DNA from 3 places in the Streptomyces telluris genome. Region 1 is predicted to be linked to each of the others. Evidence: riboswitches for the same ligand, from Rfam matches in the RefSeq annotation. Region 1 holds a riboswitch; each other region holds the start of a gene.
The links. Region 1 has a riboswitch for cobalamin ahead of metE (5-methyltetrahydropteroyltriglutamate--homocysteine S-methyltransferase). Riboswitches for the same ligand answer to the same signal wherever they lie in the genome.
Positions count from the first base shown of each region.

Region 2: another riboswitch for cobalamin. It lies ahead of NQU55_RS17045 (cobalamin biosynthesis protein); the one in region 1 lies ahead of metE (5-methyltetrahydropteroyltriglutamate--homocysteine S-methyltransferase).
Region 3: another riboswitch for cobalamin. It lies ahead of nicT (Nickel transporter NicT); the one in region 1 lies ahead of metE (5-methyltetrahydropteroyltriglutamate--homocysteine S-methyltransferase).

Region 1 is NZ_JANIID010000001.1:457,226-463,818, forward strand. Features, by position in the region: gene NQU55_RS36725 (TetR/AcrR family transcriptional regulator) at 1-629, shown strand, start outside; gene metE (5-methyltetrahydropteroyltriglutamate--homocysteine S-methyltransferase) at 641-2,965, opposite strand; cobalamin riboswitch at 3,145-3,354, opposite strand; gene NQU55_RS01860 (hypothetical protein) at 3,436-3,828, opposite strand; gene NQU55_RS01865 (hypothetical protein) at 4,044-4,394, shown strand; gene NQU55_RS01870 (hypothetical protein) at 4,484-4,768, shown strand; gene NQU55_RS01875 (hypothetical protein) at 4,939-5,151, shown strand; gene NQU55_RS01880 (hypothetical protein) at 5,222-6,593, opposite strand, start outside.
Region 2 is NZ_JANIID010000014.1:55,641-62,233, reverse strand. Features, by position in the region: gene NQU55_RS17055 (putative cobaltochelatase) at 1-459, opposite strand, end outside; gene NQU55_RS17050 (cobyric acid synthase) at 498-2,045, opposite strand; gene NQU55_RS17045 (cobalamin biosynthesis protein) at 2,075-3,040, opposite strand; cobalamin riboswitch at 3,169-3,288, opposite strand; gene NQU55_RS17040 (hypothetical protein) at 3,653-3,904, opposite strand; gene NQU55_RS17035 (inorganic phosphate transporter) at 3,924-5,168, opposite strand; gene NQU55_RS17030 (class II aldolase/adducin family protein) at 5,319-5,984, shown strand; gene NQU55_RS17025 (alpha/beta hydrolase) at 6,184-6,593, shown strand, end outside.
Region 3 is NZ_JANIID010000004.1:263,494-270,086, reverse strand. Features, by position in the region: gene NQU55_RS07300 (alpha/beta hydrolase) at 1-1,087, shown strand, start outside; gene NQU55_RS07295 (MFS transporter) at 1,199-2,404, shown strand; gene nicT (Nickel transporter NicT) at 2,508-3,668, opposite strand; cobalamin riboswitch at 3,700-3,917, opposite strand; gene NQU55_RS07285 (APC family permease) at 4,129-5,691, shown strand; gene NQU55_RS07280 (hypothetical protein) at 5,703-6,302, shown strand; gene NQU55_RS07275 (cytochrome P450 family protein) at 6,532-6,593, opposite strand, start outside.

The sequences.
Region 1 (6,593 bases):
GGGAGAGACGGCGTCAGATCGCCGGGGCCGTCTGGAGGATCGCGGCCGAGCGGGGCCTGGAGGCGGCCAGCATGCGCGAGGTCGCGGCCGAGGCCGGGGTCTCGCTGCGCGTCGTCCAGTACCACTTCGGGAGCAAGCACGGCCTCCTCGTCTCGGCGCTGCACCTGCTGCACGAGGAGAACGACCGGCGGGCCCGGGAGCGCATGGCCGCGCTGCCCGGCCCCGCGGACCCGCGGGCGGTGCTGGGCGCCGTCCTGAACGAGTTCCTGCCCCTGGACGAGCAGCGCCGCAGCGCTCTGCGCGTCTTCGTCGCGTACTACGTGCGCAGCCTGACCGATCCGGCGCTGGCCGCAGTCTTCCTGCACGCCTCCCAGCCCGTCGAGCAGCTGGTCGCCGGCCTGATCGCGCGGGCGGGGGCGGCGCCCGGCACCGACCCGGGGCGGGAGGCGGACCTGCTGGTGTCAGGGGTGACGGGGCTGGGCATGGACGTGCTCCACGGCCGGCGCACCCTCGCCGACGTCCGGGCGACGCTGGACTACCACCTCGACCGGATCCTGCCCGCGCACCGACCGCACGGCGGGAGAGGGCGGGCGCCGGGCCGTCCGGCGCCGCCCCCTTCCGTCACCTGACCGCCGGACCGTCAGGAGGCCTGGCCGGGGATCTCCGCGCGGACCGTGCGGGCCGCTGTGACCAGGTTTTCCAGGGAGGCCCGGACCTCGGTCCAGCCGCGGGTCTTCAGGCCGCAGTCGGGGTTGACCCACAGGCGCTCGCCGGGGATCGCCTCCAGGCCCTTGCGCAGCAGTGCCGCCGCCTCGTCCGCCCCCGGGATGCGCGGGGAGTGGATGTCGTAGACGCCGGGGCCGACCTCGCGCGGGTAGCCGGCGACGGCCAGCTCCGCGGCGACCTGCATGTGCGAGCGGGCGGCCTCCAGGCTGATGACGTCGGCGTCGAGGTCGTCGATGGCCTGGAGGACGTCGCCGAACTCCGCGTAGCACATGTGCGTGTGGATCTGGGTGTCCGGCCGGACGCCGCTGGTGGACAGGCGGAAGGACTCGGTCGCCCACGCGAGGTACCCGGCGTGGTCGGCGGCGCGCAGCGGCAGCGTCTCGCGCAGGGCGGGCTCGTCCACCTGGATGACCGACGTCCCGGCGGCCTCCAGGTCGTTCACCTCGTCGCGCAGGGCGAGGGCCACCTGGCGGGCGGTCTCGCCGAGCAGCTGGTCGTCGCGGACGAACGACCAGGCGAGCATGGTGACCGGGCCGGTCAGCATGCCCTTGACCGGGCGGCCCGCCACCGACTGGGCGAAGCGGGTCCAGCGCACGGTCATCGGCTCGGGGCGGGAGATGTCGCCGGCGAGGATCGGCGGGCGGACGTAGCGCGTGCCGTACGACTGCACCCAGCCGTGCTGCGTGGCCAGATAGCCCGTCAGCTGTTCGGCGAAGTACTGCACCATGTCGTTGCGCTCGGGCTCGCCGTGCACCAGGACGTCGATGCCGGCCTTCTCCTGGAAGGAGATGACCTCGCGGATCTCGGCCTCGATGCGCCGCTCGTAGGCGGCCTCGTCGATCCGTCCGGCGCGCAGGTCGGCGCGGGCGGTGCGCAGCTCCGTGGTCTGCGGGAAGGAGCCGATGGTGGTGGTCGGCAGCAGCGGCAGCCCGAGGTGGGCGCGCTGTGCGGCCGCCCGCTGGGCGTACGGCTGCGAGCGGCGCCCGTCGGTGGCGGTGACGGCCGCGGCGCGGGCGCGCACGGCCGGGTCGCGGGTGATGGCGGAGCCGGCGCGGGAGGCCAGGTCGGCGCGGTTGGCGGCCAGTTCGGCCGCGATGGTGTCGGTGCCCTGCGCCAGGCCGCGGGCCAGGGTGACGACCTCGGCGGTCTTCTGGCGGGCGAAGGCGAGCCAGCGGACGATCTGCGGGTCGATGTCCCGCTCGGCCGCCGCGTCCAGCGGGACGTGCAGCAGGGAGCAGGAGGAGGAGACGTCGACGCGGCCGGCGAGGCCGAGGAGGGTGCCGAGGGTGGACAGGGACTTCTCGAAGTCGTTGATCCACACGTTGCGGCCGTTGACGACGCCGGCCAGGAGGCGCTTGCCGGGCAGTCCGCCGACGGCCGCGAGGTCGTCGAGGTTGGCGGCGGCGGGCCCGGTGAAGTCCAGGGCGAGGCCCTCGACGGGGGTCTTGGCGAGGACGGGCAGGGCCTCGCCGAGCCGGTCGAAGTAGGAGGCGACGAGCAGCTGGGGCCGGTCGGTGAGGCCGCCCAGGTCGCGGTAGGCGCGGCCGGTGGCGTTCAGCTCGGCGGGGGTGCGGTCCTGGACCAGGGCGGGCTCGTCGAGCTGCACCCAGGCCGCCCCGGCGGCCCGCAGGTCGGCGAGCACCTCGGCGTACACCGGCAGCAGCCGGTCGAGGAGGGTGAGCGGTTCGAAGTCGGCGGCGACGCCGGGGGCGGCCTTGGCCAGGAGCAGGTAGGTGATGGGGCCGACGAGGACCGGACGGGGGGTCAGGCCGAGCGCGAGGGCTTCCTTCAGCTCGGCGACCTGCTTGGTGGAGTCCGGGGTGAAGACCGTGTCGGGGCCGAGCTCGGGGACCAGGTAGTGGTAGTTGGTGTCGAACCACTTGGTCATCTCCAGCGGCGCCACGTCCTGGGTGCCGCGGGCCATGGCGAAGTAGCCGTCGAGGGAGTCGGCTTCGACGGCCGCGCGGTGCCGCGCGGGGATCGCGCCGACCATGACGCTGGTGTCCAGGACGTGGTCGTAGAGCGAGAAGTCGCCGGTGGGCACCTCGTGGACGCCGGCGTCGGCCAGCTGCTGCCAGTTGGTGCGGCGCAGTGCGGCGGCGGTGTCCCGGAGGCTGCCGGCGGTGACGCGGCCCTTCCAGTACCCCTCGATCGCCTTCTTCAGTTCACGGTTGCGGCCCTGACGGGGGTAGCCGTACACGGTGGCCTGGGCTGCCGCGGCTGCGGACTTGCTGGTCACGGAACTCTCCTTCGCGAGCGTGCGTGCGTCCATGACCCCGGGGGACGGGCGGAAGGCGCGAAGGAACGACGGAACCGGGCGGGTTGCTGCCGGATGCGGTCGCGTGTGCGCCGCCGTCCGTGCCCGCCTGATGTATGCGCCGACCCGCCCTCGAGGTCACCGGGATCTCCGTGCGCTCGGCAGCGCACGGGCAGTCGGCAGGTCTTCGGACTCGCGGGCACGCCACATGGCACCTACTGGCCGTCGCTTCCCGGATCCGTATGGATCCAGTGCGTATGACGGCGGTCGTTCCCGCTCACCGCTGCGGGGCAGTCCCGGATTCCCACCGGGTTCCCTCTTACGACGCGCCTGCCTGGCGAGCAGGGCGAACCAGCTGCACCGCCACCATATGGTGCCGGACGGGCCCACGGACAGACCTGTTCGGATACCGGACTGTGGTGTGGGACACGCGACGCGCGAACGGGCGTCCCTCAGGAGCCTGTTCGCGTGGCCAGGCGCAGGCGCAGCTCCATCTCGTGCTCGCCGGAGACGTGCCCCCGGTGCTCGACGGCGAAGGCCCGTTCGAGCTCCTCCTTGACCTGGCGGACGGGGTCCGCCGCGCCGAAGAGGTCGGCGGTCACCGCGCCCGACAGGGGCGTCCCCTCCGGCTGCACCGCGTCGGCGCCGGTGCGCGTGCGGGTGTCGACGCTCATGCACCAGATCATGGGGCCGGCGCCGGGGGTGCCTGGCCCGGTCTCGCCGCGCGGCGGCCCGGCCTCGGGGAAGACGGCCTCGAGGACGCCGAAGACGGCGCCCGCGTCCTGGTGGCCGCAGTCCGTCAGATGCACGCTGACGTGGTCCGCACTCTCCCGGGCATCCGTCACTGCTCCTCCTTCGCCGTCCTGGCCGTGTCCGGGCCCCGCCGCCGAGCGGGGGAGGCCCTGCTCCGACCGTACGGCGCGCCCGGGGGCTCTGGCGCGGGCTGTGCGACCATCCGGGCCAGGTACCCGGCTCCCGCACGAAGATGCAGCGTCCGATTCAACGGCCTCACCCGAACGGTGGAATGCGCCGAAAGTAATTGACTGATTACGCTTAGTGCATGAACCTGTGGAGTCCTGAGCCGCTGCCGTGGAGGCCCGCCCTGCGGGCCTCCGTCGCCGTGCTGGTCTCCGTCCTCCTGCTGTTCTCCGGAGGGAGCGGCACGGTCTACGCCCTGGGCCCCGGCCCGGAGGAGAGCTCCGTCTCCGTGGAGTTCGCCGCCACCGACGACTGCGTCGCGGACACCCGTTCGCCCCGCTCCTCGGTCTCGCCCTCCCGGCGCTCCTGCCTCCCGCCCTTCCGGGCGTCCGTCCTGCCGGCCACCCCGGCCCGCCCGCTGTCGGCCCCGGCCGGCCCCGAGGGCCCCGCGGCGTCCGCCGGCCCCGCGCGCAACGACGTCCTGCGCTGCTGAGAAGGCCCGCGCCCGCCCCCGGCCGTCCGGAGCGGGCGCGCGTGCGGAACTCCCTTCACTACCGGCAGGCACGAGAGCAGAGAGACGTCATGCCCCTCGATCCCGCGCGTGTCCTGAGTGCGTATCTGCGCGCCCAGGCCTACCGCGCCCACGGCCCAGACCCCCAGCCCGCCTCCACCGACGGTGAGCACCCTCCGGGCACCACGAGCCCTTCGCACGGTGCGGACCCCGCCGCCCTGGCCGAGGAGAAGCCTCCCGCCGCTCCCGGCGCGAGCATCCCCGTCGCGGGAGCGGAACCGGCCGCCCCACGCGGCGCGCCGCCGACCCGGCCGGGCCTCTTCGCCCGTCTGCTGCTGTACGTACGGCAGGAGTAGCCGGAGCCGCTCCGCGGGCCGCCCGCTCCCGGCACCGGGAGCGGGCGGCCGCGTGCTCCGCCTGCCGACGCCGGAGCCGTCCCCTTTCAGGTGAAGGGGCGGGCCCGGCCCGTCGGTGGCCTCCCGGCGCCGGGAAGGGGATGCCCGTCGACGCTGACGAGGGAGAACCCATGCCGACCGACGATGTCGAGCGATTCCTTGGCGCCCTGAGCCCGGCTCACCGCGAGGAGGTCGGCCGGCAACCGCGCGCGCAGCAGGAGAAGCTGGCCGCCGCCTGGGAGAAGGAACTGCGGGAGGACACCGACCTCGACACGCTGAGCGAGCTCTCGCCGGCCGCCGCGGAGAGCGAGGCGGCCCGGCGGGTCGTCGAAGGGCGTTCGTAGGCACGGGGAGCACGGGGAGCACGGGGAGCACGGGAGCCCGGGGCACGGCCCGCGCCCCCCGCGCGGTGTCTCATTCCGTGGCCGTCACCCGGGCCAGCGCCTCGTCGCGTACGTCCGGGTGGGGGTGCCGGCGCAGGGAGCGCAGTTGCTCGCGCCAGGGCGCGGACCAGCCGGTGCGGCGGCCCCCGAGCGAGGTGAGCGCGAGCGCGAACAGCCCGGTGGCAAGGTCCCCGTCGTCCGCGAGGGAGCGGGCCGCGTGGGCGAGCGCCTCGTCGCTGCCGTCGCGGCTGCCGAAGCGCCCGGCGAGGGAGCCGGCCGTGCGCGCCGCGAGCGCGGGCCGGCCCTCGTGCAGCCGGGCGAGGCGCTCCAGCTGCGCCGTCAGGACCTCCGGCGCGGCGGCCGGGTCGAGGACCCGCACCATCAGCTCGACCGCTTCGGGAACGTGCTCCCCCGAGCCCGCGAGGAGTTCGGCGACCGCCGGCGCCGCCTCCCCGAGAGCCCGGGTGTGCCACCGGCTCCTGCCGCTCAGGCCGGTGACCAGGCGCCGGATGCGCGCGCGGGCGGGCCGGTCGCGGCCGGGCTCCGCGTCGGGCGCGTCCGGCAGGGCGTCGGCGTCCACGAGAGCCGTGAACGCCCGCATGAGCGGGGCGAGGTCCGGCGACCCGGACGGCGCCAGCACCACGACGTCGCACAGCGCCTCGGCGGCGTGGCTCCAGCTCGTCCTGTTCTCCAGGTCGGTGACGGCCGCCACCAGGACGTCCGCCGCTTCGGGCGTCCAGGGCGACCACCGGCCGAGCGCCGCGTACGCCTGGCGTGCCACCTCGGCGTCGTCGGTGTCGCACACGGCCCGGACCAGCGTCGCGTAGCGGCGCCGGTGCCGCGCCGGCAGCCGGCGGGGCACGGTCGAGAGCACGGCCGTCCGCAGCTCGCTCCGCCCGCTCGCCGCGGTCTCCAGCAACCCCCACGCCTCCTCGTGCGCGAGCAGGTCCGTCGTGAACGCCACGCAGGTGGCCTGCACGTCGTGGTGCTGGCCCGGGAGCGTGCACGCCTCGGCCAGGAGGGCCACCGCCTCGGGCGCGGGCAGCGCCGTGGCGGCGAGCCGTGCGGCCTCCTTCCGGCTGGTCACCTTCACCCCGGTGGCCGCGGTCAGCAGCTCGCGCAGCATCCCGGCCAGGGCGGACGGCGCGACGAACCGGGCCGCGCGGGACGCCGCCGTGATCGCGACCCGGGCCCGGTCCCCGCCGGCGTGCGAGAGCAGGAGCCGCACGTGCCGCCCCGGGGTGTCCGTCCACGCGAGGGCGGCCAGGGCGGCCTCGGCCAGCGGCACGTCGCCGTCGCCGGCCCGGCGCACCAGCAGCTCGGTGCCGTACTCCGGGATGCACGCGGCCAGCCGGATCGCGCGCACGCGCTGGTGCGTCGTGAGCGTCGGATCCCCGGCCGCG
Region 2 (6,593 bases), on a different contig from region 1:
CTCACGCTCTACGTAGGAGGCGCCGGTGGCGGCCGCGTCGAGGAGGGCGTCGACCAGATGGTCGCCCAAGAGGTTGACCTCGTCGACGTACAGCACGCCCCGGTGCGCGTCGGCCAGCAGACCGGGCTCGAACGCCTTCACGCCCTCGCCCAGCGCCCGTTCGATGTCGAGCGCCCCCACGAGCCGGTCCTCGGAGGCGCCGACCGGCAGCTCGACCATGCGGGCCGGACGGGCGGCGTGCGCCGCCCCGTCCTCGTGCGGGCCGTCCGGGCAGCGGGCGTCGGGGGATGCCGGGTCGCACGCGAACCGGCATCCGGCGACGGCGTCGATCCACGGCAGCAGCGTGGACAGGGCGCGGACGGTCGTCGTCTTCGCCGTGCCCTTCTCACCCCGTACGAGCACCCCGCCGATGGACGGCGAGATGGCGTTGAGGAGCAGGCCCAGCCGCATGTCGTCCATGCCGACGACCGCGGTGAACGGATAGGTGGCCGAGGCCGTCAACGGGTACCCCCTGTGTTGTCGTTCCGCGCGAGCGGAGCCGGTGCACCCGGCGGTATGAACGGAACCCCCGGAGGGACCCCGTCCTCGATCAGCCGCAGCAGCGCGTCCGTGTCCGCGTGTTCCTCGATCAGATCGCCCAGCCGGTCCAGCTGTTCCTCCCGCAGCGCCGCGAAGCTCGTGTCTGGTGCCGGGACGAACGCCCGGCCCGCCGCCTCCGCGACGCGCCGCAGGAAGGCCCGCCGGAAGCCGTCGCTCTCCAGTGAACCGTGCCAGTGCGTGCCCCACACGGCGCCCACCCGGCAGCCGTCAAGGAACGCCTCGTCCCCGCCGCGGACGTCGGCCACGCCGTGGTGGATCTCGTAGCCCTCGACGGGCTCGCCCAGGGCCGTGCCCACCGGCCGCGCCAGGGTCTTCTCCGCGGCGAAGCGGATGCGCACCGGAAGCAGGCCCAGGCCCTCCACCACGCCCGCCCGGGACTCCACCTCGTCCTCGATGCGCTCGCCCAGCACCTGGAAGCCGCCGCAGATGCCCAGGACGGGGCGGCCCTCGGCGGCGCGCCGCGCCAGCGCGTCCGCGAGGCCGCGCTCCCGCAGCCAGGTCAGGGCCCGCACGGTGCCGCGGGTGCCCGGCACCACGACCAGGTCCGCGTCGGCGAGCTCCTCGGGGCGGTCCACGAAGCGGACGACCACGCCCGGCTCGGCCGCCAGCGCGTCCACGTCCGTGAAGTTGGACATCAGCGGCACCGCGCACACCGCGACCCGCAGCACGTCCGCCCCGTGCGGCGGGGCCACCACCGACTCCCGCACGGCGCCGCGCAGCGAGACGCGCAGGCCGTCCTCCTCGTCTATGCCGAGGCCGTGCGCGAACGGCAGGACGCCGAACGTCCGCCGGCCCGTCAGCTCGTACAGCATGTCCAGGCCGGGCTCCAGCAGCGTCACGTCGCCCCGGAACTTGTTGACGACGTAACCCGCTATCAGCTCCTGGTCCTCGGGCGAGAGCAGGGCCGTCGTGCCGAAGAACGACGCGAAGACGCCACCGCGGTCGATGTCGCCGACCACGACCACGGGCAGCCGGGCCGCCCGGGCGATGCCCATGTTCACGATGTCGCTGCGCCGCAGGTTGATCTCGGCAGGGCTTCCCGCGCCCTCGCAGATCACCGCGTCGTGCGTGCGCCGCAGCTCCTCCAGGCACTCCGTCACCGTTCCGAACAGCTGCTCCTGGCGGCCCGCGTGATAGCCGCGCGCACTGAGCTCGCCCACCGGCTTGCCCATCAGCACGACCTGGCTGCTGCGGTCGCCGCCCGGCTTGAGCAGCACGGGGTTCATGAGGGCGCTCGGCTCCACGCGGGCCGCGGCCGCCTGCATGGCCTGGGCCCGGCCAATCTCCGCGCCCTCGCGCGTCACGAACGAGTTGAGCGACATGTTCTGCGCCTTGAACGGCGCGACCTTGACGCCCTTGCGGGACAGCCAGCGGCAGATGCCGGCCGTCACCACGCTCTTGCCCGCGTCCGAGGTGGTGCCGGCCACCAGCAGGCCCCCGCCCAGCGGGCCCGCGGACCCGCTCCTGTCAGCCGTCACCGGCTCCTCCTCCGTGCGTACCGTGCGAAGCTTCCGACAGAGAGCCTGCCCACCACGGCCGTTCCCAGGGCCAGCAGGGACACCCGGCGCGAGAGGCGTACCGCGCGCTCGATGTCGTCCGTCGCCACCGGGCGGTTCTCCGCCCCCAGCACGGGCCGGTGCTCGACGCGGCCCGCGTACGCGAGGGTGCCGCCGAGCCGCACGCCGAGGGCGCCGGCGAACGCGGCCTCCACGGGGCCCGCGTTGGGGCTGGGGTGGCGGGACGCGTCCCGCCGGGCCACCCGCCAGGCGCCGCGCGGATCCGGGCCCGCGAGGACGGCGAGGGCCGCGGTCAGGCGGGCGCCGGGCCAGCCGGCGACGTCGTCGAGACGGGCCGAGGCCCAGCCGAAACGGCGGTAGCGGGGGGACTTGTGGCCCACCATCGCGTCGAGGGTGTTCACCGCCCGGAAGGCCACCAGCCCCGGCACGCCCCCGACGGCGCCCCACACCAGCGCGCCGACGACGGCGTCGGAGGTGTTCTCGGCCACGGACTCCACGACGGCGCGCGCGATCTGCTGCCCGTCCAGGGCCTGCGGGTCGCGCCCGCACAGGTGCGGCAGGCGCTCGCGGGCGACGTCCACGTCGCCGGCGGCGAGCGCGCCGCCGATGGCACGGGCCTCGCGGCCCAGGGAGGTGCCCCCGAGCACGGCCCAGGTGGCGGCGGCGGTCAGGGCGATGCCGGCGGGGCGGGAAGCGCGCGCGGCGCGCGACAGCAGCGCGGCACCGGCGGCGGCGCCGCCCGCGCACAGCAGGGCGTGCGCGGCGCCGTGGCCGCGGTGGTCGCGCCACAGGCGCCGCTCGACGGCCTGGGCGGCGCGGCCGAACGCGGCCACGGGGTGGCCGCGGCGGGGGTCGCCCAGGACGCGGTCACCGAGGAAGCCGAGGGCGGCGCCGCACGCGAAACCGATCGGATCGGCACGCATCGGATCAGACCGCCGTCACGCCTCGGCGGGGGGAGAGAAGTGTGCGGGGCGTTCGGTGGCGGGCGCCGGGCATGACGATGTGTCCTCACTCAGGGTCCGCGCCCTGGCTCGACGTGGCCGGCGACCAGAGTCTCCTGGCTCCCGGATCCGCGCCGCCCCGGCCTTCCGGCTCGCCGCCGTGGCATCGCGTGGGGGAGACGCTCCCCGGTGACAGTGGCGGGACCGCGCCGGATTCACACCGGCTTCCTCTGCTGTCGCCGTTTGGCTCCGGAAGTCCACCATGCGCCGCGGGCGCCGTCAACTCACCTCTGACCTGGCCGGACCCGCCGTCCCGGCTGCGCCGGGCAGCCTGGAGAGCACGGCACCGCCGGACTCCGCCGTGCCGGTCGCCCACCGTGGCGGCGGATCTTCGCGTGCGGAGGGAGCGAGGGCCCCGGCCTTCGCCGCCCGGGCCGAGCGGAACCTTCTGCAGCCGCCGCGGCGCGCAACCGTGACGCGCCTGCCCGGCGGTGCCGTGCCGCCCGCACCCGGAGGCTTCCTGCGACCCCCGGCGGGAAACGCAGCGGCCGGGACCCCCGTGGGGATCCCGGCCGGACGAGGCGGATCGCGGGGCTACACCACGATCAGGTAGATGCCGTACCCCACGGCCGCCGCGCACAGTGCGAAGCACGCGTACGCACCGGAGCGCCGCGCGAGCGCCCCCGCGCCCGCCGCCGAGTCCGCCGAACCCGCCGCCGAGTCCGCCGAACCGGCCGCGCGGGGCGACGTGCCGACGATGCCGAGGGTGAAGATGCCCACCAGGCCGACCGTCACCACGAGGCTGACGCCGAAGACCTGGCCGAGGGCTGCCCAGTCGATGTGCATGCTGTTTCTTCCTTAAGCCTTAGCTCGCCGTGGCGGCGGCAGGAGCCCGCCCGGCCTCGGGGGAGGGGGAGACCGCGGCGGCCAGGGGGCCGGCCGGCGGCGGGGCGACGGCCTGCAGGGCCGCGGTGACGACACCCGCCGGCTCGGCGTCGGTGCCGGCCTCGCGCGAATCCAGGTCCTCGTGGGTGACGGGCTTGCGGCGCGAGGCCAGCCAGATCGCGCCGGAGACGGCCAGGCCGAGGACGGCGACCGCCGCGACGCCCCAGTCGCCCTGGTCGGCGAGGAGGGCGGCGCCACCGGCGACCAGGCCCGCGGCCGGCAGGGTCAGGCCCCAGGCCATGATCATGCGGCCGGCGGTCGACCAGCGCACGACGCCGCCCTTGCGGCCGAGACCGGCGCCCATGATCGAGCCGGAGCAGACCTGCGTGGTGGAGAGGGCGAAGCCGATGTGCGAGGAGGCGAGGATCACGGTCGCGGCGCCGGTCTGCGCGGCGAAGCCCTGCGCGGGCTTGATGTCGGTGAGGCCCTTGCCGAGGGTCTGGATGATGCGCCAGCCGCCCAGGTACGTGCCGAGCGCGATGGCCAGGCCCGCGGAGACGATGACCCACATGGGCGGGTCGGCGTGCGGGGCGACGACGCCGCCGGCGACGAGGGCGAGGGTGATCACGCCCATGGTCTTCTGGGCGTCGTTGGTGCCGTGGGCGAGGGAGACCAGGGCGGCCGAGGCGATCTGGCCGGCGCGGTAGCCCTTGGCGGTCTCGCGCTCGTCGCGGCCCTTGGTGAGCCGGTAGGTGAGCCGGGTCGCGCACCAGGCGGCGATGCCGGCCACGAGCGGCGCGGCGACGGCCGGGATCAGGACCTTCATGACGACCTTGTCGGTGTTGACCGCGTCGAAGCCGACGGCGACGACCGTCGCACCGATCAGACCGCCGAAGAGGGCGTGGGAGGAGCTGGAGGGGAGCCCGGCGAGCCAGGTCAGCAGGTTCCAGACGATGGCGCCCACCAGACCGGCGAAGATCACTTCGGGTCTGATGCCGGCGGTCTCATCGATGATTCCCCCGGAGATGGTCTTGGCCACCTCGACGGACAGGAATGCCCCGACGAGGTTCAGGACCGCCGACATCGCCACCGCGGTCTTGGGCTTGAGCGCCCCGGTGGAGATGGTGGTGGCCATGGCGTTGGCCGTGTCGTGGAAGCCGTTCGTAAAGTCGAACACCAAGGCCGTGACGATCACGATCCCGATGAGAAGCGTGATGTGTTCCATTCACCCAGGCAATCAGCTCGATGGTCAGTACAGCGTGGACCGTAAAGACCCTTGGTGAACGGAAGGTGAACTGGGCCGGACTGATCAATGACGCGAACCGGAGGCGGAGCACGGATGGCGGGGCGGAAGCAAGGACGGACGGAGGGACGAATGAGAGAGAGCGAACAGATCCGCCGGGCGTGGGACGGCGTCGTGGCCACGGCCCGGCGCACCACGGCCGACGGCCTCGTGGTGGGCACCTCGGGCAACGTCTCCGCGCGCGTGGGGGACGCCGTCGTCGTCACCCCGAGCGGCATCCCGTACGACCGGCTGACCCCGCGCGACCTGGTCGCCGTCGACCTGGAGGGGCGTCCGCTCCTGGGCGACCTGGCCCCCACCAGCGAGCTCCCCCTGCACCTCGCCGTCTACCGCGCCACCGGCGCCGCCGCGATCGTGCACACCCACGCCGTGCACGCCACGGCCGTCTCCACCCTCGTCGAGGAGCTGCCGCTGATCCACTACATGGCCGGCGCGCTCGGCGGCCCGGTCCGCGTCGCCCCCTACGCCCTGTACGGCAGCGACGAGCTGGCCGCGCACGCCCTGGAGGCCCTCGCCGGCCGCACCGGCTGCCTCCTGCGCAACCACGGAACCCTCACCTACGGCGCGAGCCTGGACCAGGCGTACGACCGCACCGCCCAGCTGGAGTGGATGTGCCGGGTCTGGCTCACCGCCTCCTCCCTCCCCGGCCGCACCCCCACGCTCCTCACTCCCGCCCAGGCAACCGAGGCCATGGAGAAGCTCCGCGACTACGGAAGGCCGCAGGCCGCCCGGCCGTGACCTACGCCACACGGCAAAACTCCGCCGCGCGGCGAGCAGCCACAGCGGCGGAATCCGGCGGTGCCGAGCCGACGGCGAGTCCGGCACCGCCGGGACGGCGCGTCCCGGTTGCGCGCCGTGGCGGTGGCAACAAGATCGGGCGCCGCCGGCAGGCAACCCCCACTGGCCGCCGCCGCCCCCGCCGCCCACACTGGAGAGCATGGGCATACGGACCACGGCGGCCGTGGCCGCCGTCACGGCTTTCGGTGCCGGTGCGGCCGCCCTGGCGGCCGGACGGTACGCCTCCGACGCCGCTCTCCGGGCTTCCCCGGGCGGCCCGCCGCCCGACCAGCCGCGGCTCGCCGTCCACGCCGTCGACGGCGACCTGATCACCCTCACCCGCGACCGGGCCTCGCTGCGCCCGGGCACCTACGGGCTGACCGGAAGCGGCCTGCACGCCGTCGTCGGCGCCGTCGTCCACGACGCGCCGCACGCCGCCGACGCCGTGGTGCGCCGCCTGGAGGGCGTCACGCGCGGCGTGCCCGAGCCGGGCGACCGGGTGTGGATGACGCCGCAGCTGCACGCCGGGAACCCCCGCGACGCCCTCGGCCTGGACCACGCCGACGTCAT
Region 3 (6,593 bases), on a different contig from region 1:
CGCCCCCGCGGACTGCGGCGCGATGGGCGGCCTGTTCGCGTCGCCCGCGCCCGACCCCGTCCCGCGCGACCGCCCCGCCGAGCGGGAGCACCTCGCCTCCCTGCACCGCCTCGCCGACGACTGCGCGGCAGGCGTGGGGCCCGCCCTGCCGCACCTGTCGACGGAGGAGACCGCCCGCGACATGGACGCCGTCCGCGCGGCCCTCGGCGAGCGGCGCACCGGCTTCCTCGGCGTCTCCTACGGCAGCTACCTCGGCGCGGCCTACGCGGCCCTCTTCCCGCGGCGGGTGGGCCCGATGGTGCTGGACAGCGTCGTCGGCCCGGAGGACTGGTACGCCTTCGACCTCCGCCAGGCCGGGTCCCTGCTGCGGCAGCGCGCGACCCTGCTGGAGTGGCTGGCCGCCCACCACGAGCGGTTCGGGCTCGGCAGCACGGCGGGCGCGGTCCGCGGGGCGTACGAGCGGGTGCGGGCCGGGCTCGCGGCCCGGCCCGTGGACGGCTTCGGGCCCGCCGAGTTCGACCGCGCGGTCTACCGGGCGCTCGGCCGCACCGAGCGCTGGGCGCCCCTCGGCGACGGGCTGCGCACCTACCTGCGCGAGGGCACGGCCGGCGGCCTGCGCCCCGCCGCCCCCTTCGACGGCCCGGACTCGCGTACGTACGAGGCCGCCAACCGCACCGTGAAGTGCGCCGACGGCCCCGGCCCCGCCCCCGGACGGGTCGTCGCCGACCTCCGCCGCCTGCGCCGCGTCGACCCGCTGCCCGTCCTCACCGGCATCGAGGCGCCGGCCTGCACGTACTGGCACCACCGCCCGGAGAGCCGCACGCGGCTCGGCAGCCCCGCCGCTCCCCCGGCCCTGCTCGTCGCCTCGCAGCACGACCCCGTCACCCCGGTCGAGGGAGCCCGGGCCATGCAGCGCGTACTGCCGGGATCCCGCCTGGTCACGCTGGAGAACGACTACTCGCACGGCGTCTTCGCCAGCCGGGGCAACGCGTGCGTGGACGACGCCGTCGCCGCCTACCTGGTGGACGGCACGGTGCCCGGCAAGGATCTGCGCTGCCAGGGCCCGGGCCTGCCGGAAATCCCTTGACGGCCGACGTGTTACGTATAACGATGCCCTCGTGATCTCACCCACGCGAGCGTCAGCGCCGGACATGGCCGCCCAGCGGCCGAGGGAGTCGACGAGCGGCGAGGGCCCCTCATGAGCTACGCGGATCTGCTGCGCGGCCCCCACGTGACCAGGCTGCTCCTGGGCACCCTCGTCGGGCGGCTGCCGAGCGCGATGGCCTCCGTCGCCGTACCGCTGGCCCTCCGTCAGGCGGGGGCGTCGTACGGGTTCGTGGGCGTGGCCGTGGGGGTGTTCGCCATCGCCTCCGCGATCGGCGGCCCGCTGCTGGGCCGCCTGGTGGACCGGGCGGGCCAGCCGCTCGTCCTGCTGCCCACCGCCCTCGTGGCGGCCGTGGGCTTCGCGGTCGTGGCGATCGCGCCCGGCAGCCGCACGGCCGTCCTCGCCGGGGTCGCGCTCGCCGGAGCGGCGACGCCGCCGCTGGAGCCGTGCCTGCGGGCCCTGTGGCCCGACATCGTCGCGCCCGGGAAGCTGGAGGCGGCGTACGCCCTGGACTCCGCCTCGCAGGAGCTGGTCTTCGTCGGCGGGCCCCTGGTGGTGGCCGGTGGCGTGGCCGTCGCCTCGCCCTCGGCGGCGCTGTGGGCCGGTGCGCTCCTGGGCATCGCCGGGGTGCTCGTCGTCGCCACCGCCCCGCCCGCCCGGGTCTGGAAGGCGCCCGCCCGCTCCGGCGACTGGCTCGGTCCGCTGCGCAGCCGCGGTCTGGTCGTGCTGCTCACGGGCCTCACGGGCGCGGGCGTCGCCATCGGCACGCTCAACGTCCTCGTCGTCCACTACGCGGAGGACCACGCCCTGCCCGGCGGCGCCCCCACGCTCCTCGCGCTCAACGCCCTCGGCGCGCTGATCGGCGGGCTGGCCTACGGGGCCGTGCGCCACTGGCGGATCGCGCCGCCGCGCCGGACGCTGCTGCTGATGCTCGGGCTCACGGCCGGGTACGGGCTGCTGTGCCTGCTGCCCGCGCCGCCGCTCATGGCCGGCCTGATGATCCTCACCGGGCTGTTCCTCGCGCCCGTGCTCACCGTCGTGTTCGTGCTGGTGGGCGAGCTCGCCCCGGCGGGCACCGTCACCGAGGCGTTCGCCTGGCTGGTGACGCTGATGACGGCGGGCGTGGCGCTGGGGTCGGCCGTCGTCGGCACGGTGCTGGAGACGGCGGGGCCCACGTGGGCCGCTTCGTGCGGGGTCGCCGGGCTCGCCGTGGGCGCCCTGGTGATCCTCGCCGGGCAGGCGCACCTCGTCCCGGCGGCGCGGGAGGAGACCGCGGAGGCGCCCGCCCGCGCCGTCTGAGCAGGGCCGGTGCCGCGGCAGGGCCCGGCCCTGCGGTCGAGCCGGACCCTGCCGGCCCCGGCCCCGGCGGGACCGGCCCCGCCGGGACCGGGCCGGCCCGGCGTCAGCTCTCGGCCGCGGCCTGTGTGCGGGCCGCCCAGCGCTGTTCGACCTTGCCGAAGCGCCAGTAGCCGAGCGCCACGGCCCACACCACCACGAACAGGCCGACGATGACGAAGCCCACGTTGTCGAGGTTCAGCCCGGCGATCCAGCCGGTCACCGCGTCGTCCAGCTCCAGCTTCTCGTGCAGGACGCCGACCAGTTCGATGGTGCCGATGAGGAAGGCGACGGCGATGGACAGGCCGGTGATCGTGAGGTTGTAGTAGACCTTGCGGACCGGGTTGGAGAACGCCCACTGGTAGGCGAAGTTCATGAACGTGCCGTCGAGCGTGTCGAACAGGCTCATGCCCGCGGCGAACAGCAGCGGCAGGCAGACGATCGCGTACCAGGGCAGGCCCGCGGCGGCACCGCTGCCCGCCATCACCATCAGCGTGACCTCGGTGGCCGTGTCGAAGCCCAGCCCGAAGAGGAAGCCCAGCGGGTACATCTGCCCCGGCCGGGTGATGGAGCGGGTGAAGCGGCCGAGGATGCGGTTCATGAAGCCGCGCGAGTCCAGGTGCTGCTCCAGCTCGGCCTCGTCGTAGCGGCCCTCGCGCATGGCGCGGAAGATGCGCAGGATGCCGGCGAGGGCGACGAGGTTGAGCGCGGCGATGAGGTAGAGGAAGCCGCCGGAGACCGTCGTGCCGACGACGCCGAGGGTCTGGTGGGCCGTGGACTCCTCGTCCATCAGCCGCCCGGCGAGCTGGGTGCCGCCGGCCACCAGGGCGGCCATCGCGACGACGACGCTGGAGTGGCCGAGCGCGAACCAGAAGCCGACGGAGACCGGGCGCTTGCCGTCCGCCATGAGCTTGCGGGTGGTGTTGTCGATGGCGGCGATGTGGTCGGCGTCGAAGGCGTGCCGCATGCCGAGGGTGTAGGCGGTGATGCCGAGCCCGACCCCGTAGACCTTCGAGCCGACGGTGTAGTGGTTGGGGACGACGAGCAGGTAGAGCACGCCGAACGCGACGACGTGCAGGGCGGCTATGACGGCCAGCAGACCGGCGGTCCGCACGGTGTCCTCGCGGCGCCAGCGGAAGGCGGGCGCGGGACCGGGGCCGGGAGAACCGGGGGAATCAGGGGAACCGGGAGAACCGGGAGAACCGGGGGAATCAGCAGGACGGGACATCTTGGGTTGAACGCTCCAGCACCTCGTGGACCATTTGCGAGATGCCGTGGCCGGTCTCCTGGCTTACGGGTCCGTTCGCGCCCGTCCCCGCCTTCCCGGCAGCCGGCTGCGGCCAGTGGCTCCGCGCGCCGTGGGGAGCGCGCGGAACGGGACGGTCACTCCCCGATCACAGTGGCGAGGGCCGCTCCGGACTGGGACCACGAGGGCCCGTCACCGGTCTTCCCGAACACCACGGCCGGGCCACCTTAGCGGTTGTGCACAGGTTCTGCAGTTGCAAAGATCTCGCAATCGAGGGCGGCGGATCGTGAACGGGGCGGGGCGCGGGCAGGGGCGCGGGCGCAACCGTTCCCCCGGACGGTGCCGGAACGGTGGACGGTTGCGACACGCCGGTGCTACCAGTGCATTGGACGGACAATCAGGTCAGCCGGACCCCGTCCGGCGCGAGAAAGGGCCGACCGCCATGGCAGAGACGGAACCATCGCCGGACGAGCGGGTCGGCTTCGTGCGCCGCATCGGACTGTTCCAGGCCACCGCCATCAACATGAGCCAGATGTGCGGCATCGGCCCCTTCGTCACCATCCCCCTCATGGTCGCGGCCTTCGGCGGCCCGCAGGCCGTCATCGGCTTCGTCGCGGGCGCGGTGCTGGCCCTGGCCGACGGGCTGATCTGGGCCGAGCTCGGCGCCTCGCTCCCCGGCGCGGGCGGCAGCTACGTCTATCTGCGCCAGGCCTTCCAGTACCGCACCGGGAAGCTGATGCCGTTCCTGTTCGTGTGGACGGCCATGCTCTTCATCCCGCTGGGCATGTCCACCGGGGTCATCGGCTTCGTGCAGTACCTGGGCTACCTGTGGCCGGACATGGGGCAGGCACAGGGCGACCTGACCGGACTGGCCGTCATCGCGCTGATCGTGCTGGTGCTGTGGCGGCGCGTCGAGAACATCGCGCGGATCACGGTCGTGCTGTGGTGCGTGATGATCGCCTCCGTCGTGCTGGTGATCCTCGCCGCCTTCACCCACTTCAGCCCCGGCCGGGCCTTCACCTACCCCGCGGACGCCTTCGAGCTGACGACCAACCACTTCTGGATCGGCTTCGCGGCGGGCCTGACCATCGGCATCTACGACTACCTCGGCTACAACACGGCCGCGTACATGGGCGCCGAGATCAAGAACCCCGGGCGCACCCTGCCGCGCGCCATCGTCTTCTCCATCCTCGGCATCATGGCCATCTACCTGCTCCTGCAGATCGGCACGCTCGGCGTCATCGACTGGAAGCAGATGCTCGACCCCACCTCGACGGCGTCCTCGTCCGTCGCCTCGGCGGTCCTGGAGGAGGCCTGGGGCAAGGGGCCCGCCCGGGTCGTCACCGTGCTCATCCTCGTCACGGCCGTCGCCTCGGTCCTCGCCGGGCTGCTCGGCGGCTCCCGCGTGCCCTACGACGCCGCCCGGGAGAAGGTCTTCTTCCGCCCCTTCGGACGCCTGCATCCCAGGCACCGCTTCCCGGCGCTGGGCCTGGCCGCCATGGGAGTCATCACGGGAGCAGGGTTCCTGATCGGCCGTCATACCGACCTGGCCACGCTGATCCAGCTGCTGACGTCCGTGATGGTGATCGTGCAGGCCCTCGCCCAGGTGCTGGCCGTGACCGTGCTGCGCCGCCGCCAGCCGGACCTGCCGCGCCCGTACCGCATGTGGCTCTACCCGCTGCCGAGCCTGGTTGCGCTGGTGGGATGGCTCGTCATCTACGGCTACGCGGACCGCAATTCGCCCGGCCGGCACCCCATCGAATGGTCCCTGGCCTGGGTCGGGGCGGGCTGCGTGGCCTTCGTGCTCTGGTCGCGCTACGAGAAGGTGTGGCCGTTCGGGCCGCGGGAGATCAGCGAGGAGTACCTGCACGGCGCCGACCCGGACGCCGACGCCGGGTCGGCACCCGGAACCACCCCCGATGTCGCCGCGGGTGCGGTCCCCGACGCCAGGTCGGGCGAGGCGCCGGACGCCGACCCGGACACCGGGGTGCCCGCCGAGCGGTGATACTTGCACCCATGCCTGTTTCTGCCTCCCCTCACTCGCCTCCCGCCCCGCACGCCTCCGCCGCCCGCCGCAGGCTGTACTGGCACCGCCTCTTCTTCGGGCTGTGGTACCGCCCGGTCGAGATCCTGGACGAGGCGCGGGACCGGAGCGTGTGGGGGGCGGCGGCGTTCCTGTGCCTGCTCTGCGGAGCGCTGGGGACGCTGGGCAAGGACTCGTTCTGGGAGGGCTGGCGCGTGGGCCCGGCCCTGGCCCTGGAGGCCATGGCGATAGCCGACGTCGTGCTCGTGCTGGCCAGCCTGCTGCTGGGCATCGCCACCCAGGCCATCGCCCGCCGGCTCGGCGGCAACGGCAAGTTCGGCCCCACGGTCACGCTGTTCGTGGTGGTGTTCTGGGCGACGGACCTGCCGCGCCTGGCCCTGGACGCGTGCCTGCCCGGGGAGTCCTTCCCCGTACGGGCGGCCGCCTGGATCACCTCGGCCTTCGGCTACGCCTTCGCCACCCTGCTGATCCGCGGTCAGCACCACCTGCCCACGCACAAGGCCGTGGCGGCGGTGAGCATACAGATGCTCGCGGCGGTCGCCCTGCTGAAGTTCCCTGCCACCACGGTCTGATCCACCGCGAGCCGGTCCGGCCGCTGCGACTGCCACGGTCCCTGCGCCTGCCCCGACCGCTGCGGCTGCTGTGGTCGCCGCGGCGGGCGCGCCGGAAGAACCGGGAGAACCGGCCTGAGGGTTCGAAGGCCCGCCCGGTGCGACGGGGGATGCACACCGGGCGGGCTCGATGACAGTTCTACCTCATCAAGGATGGGTTATGCACCAAAAACCTGTTCGGCTTTGCTGACTACCAGCGAACAGGGAGCGAAATCAGGCCACTCGCGCGGATCGAGGGCCGCCGGGCGACAT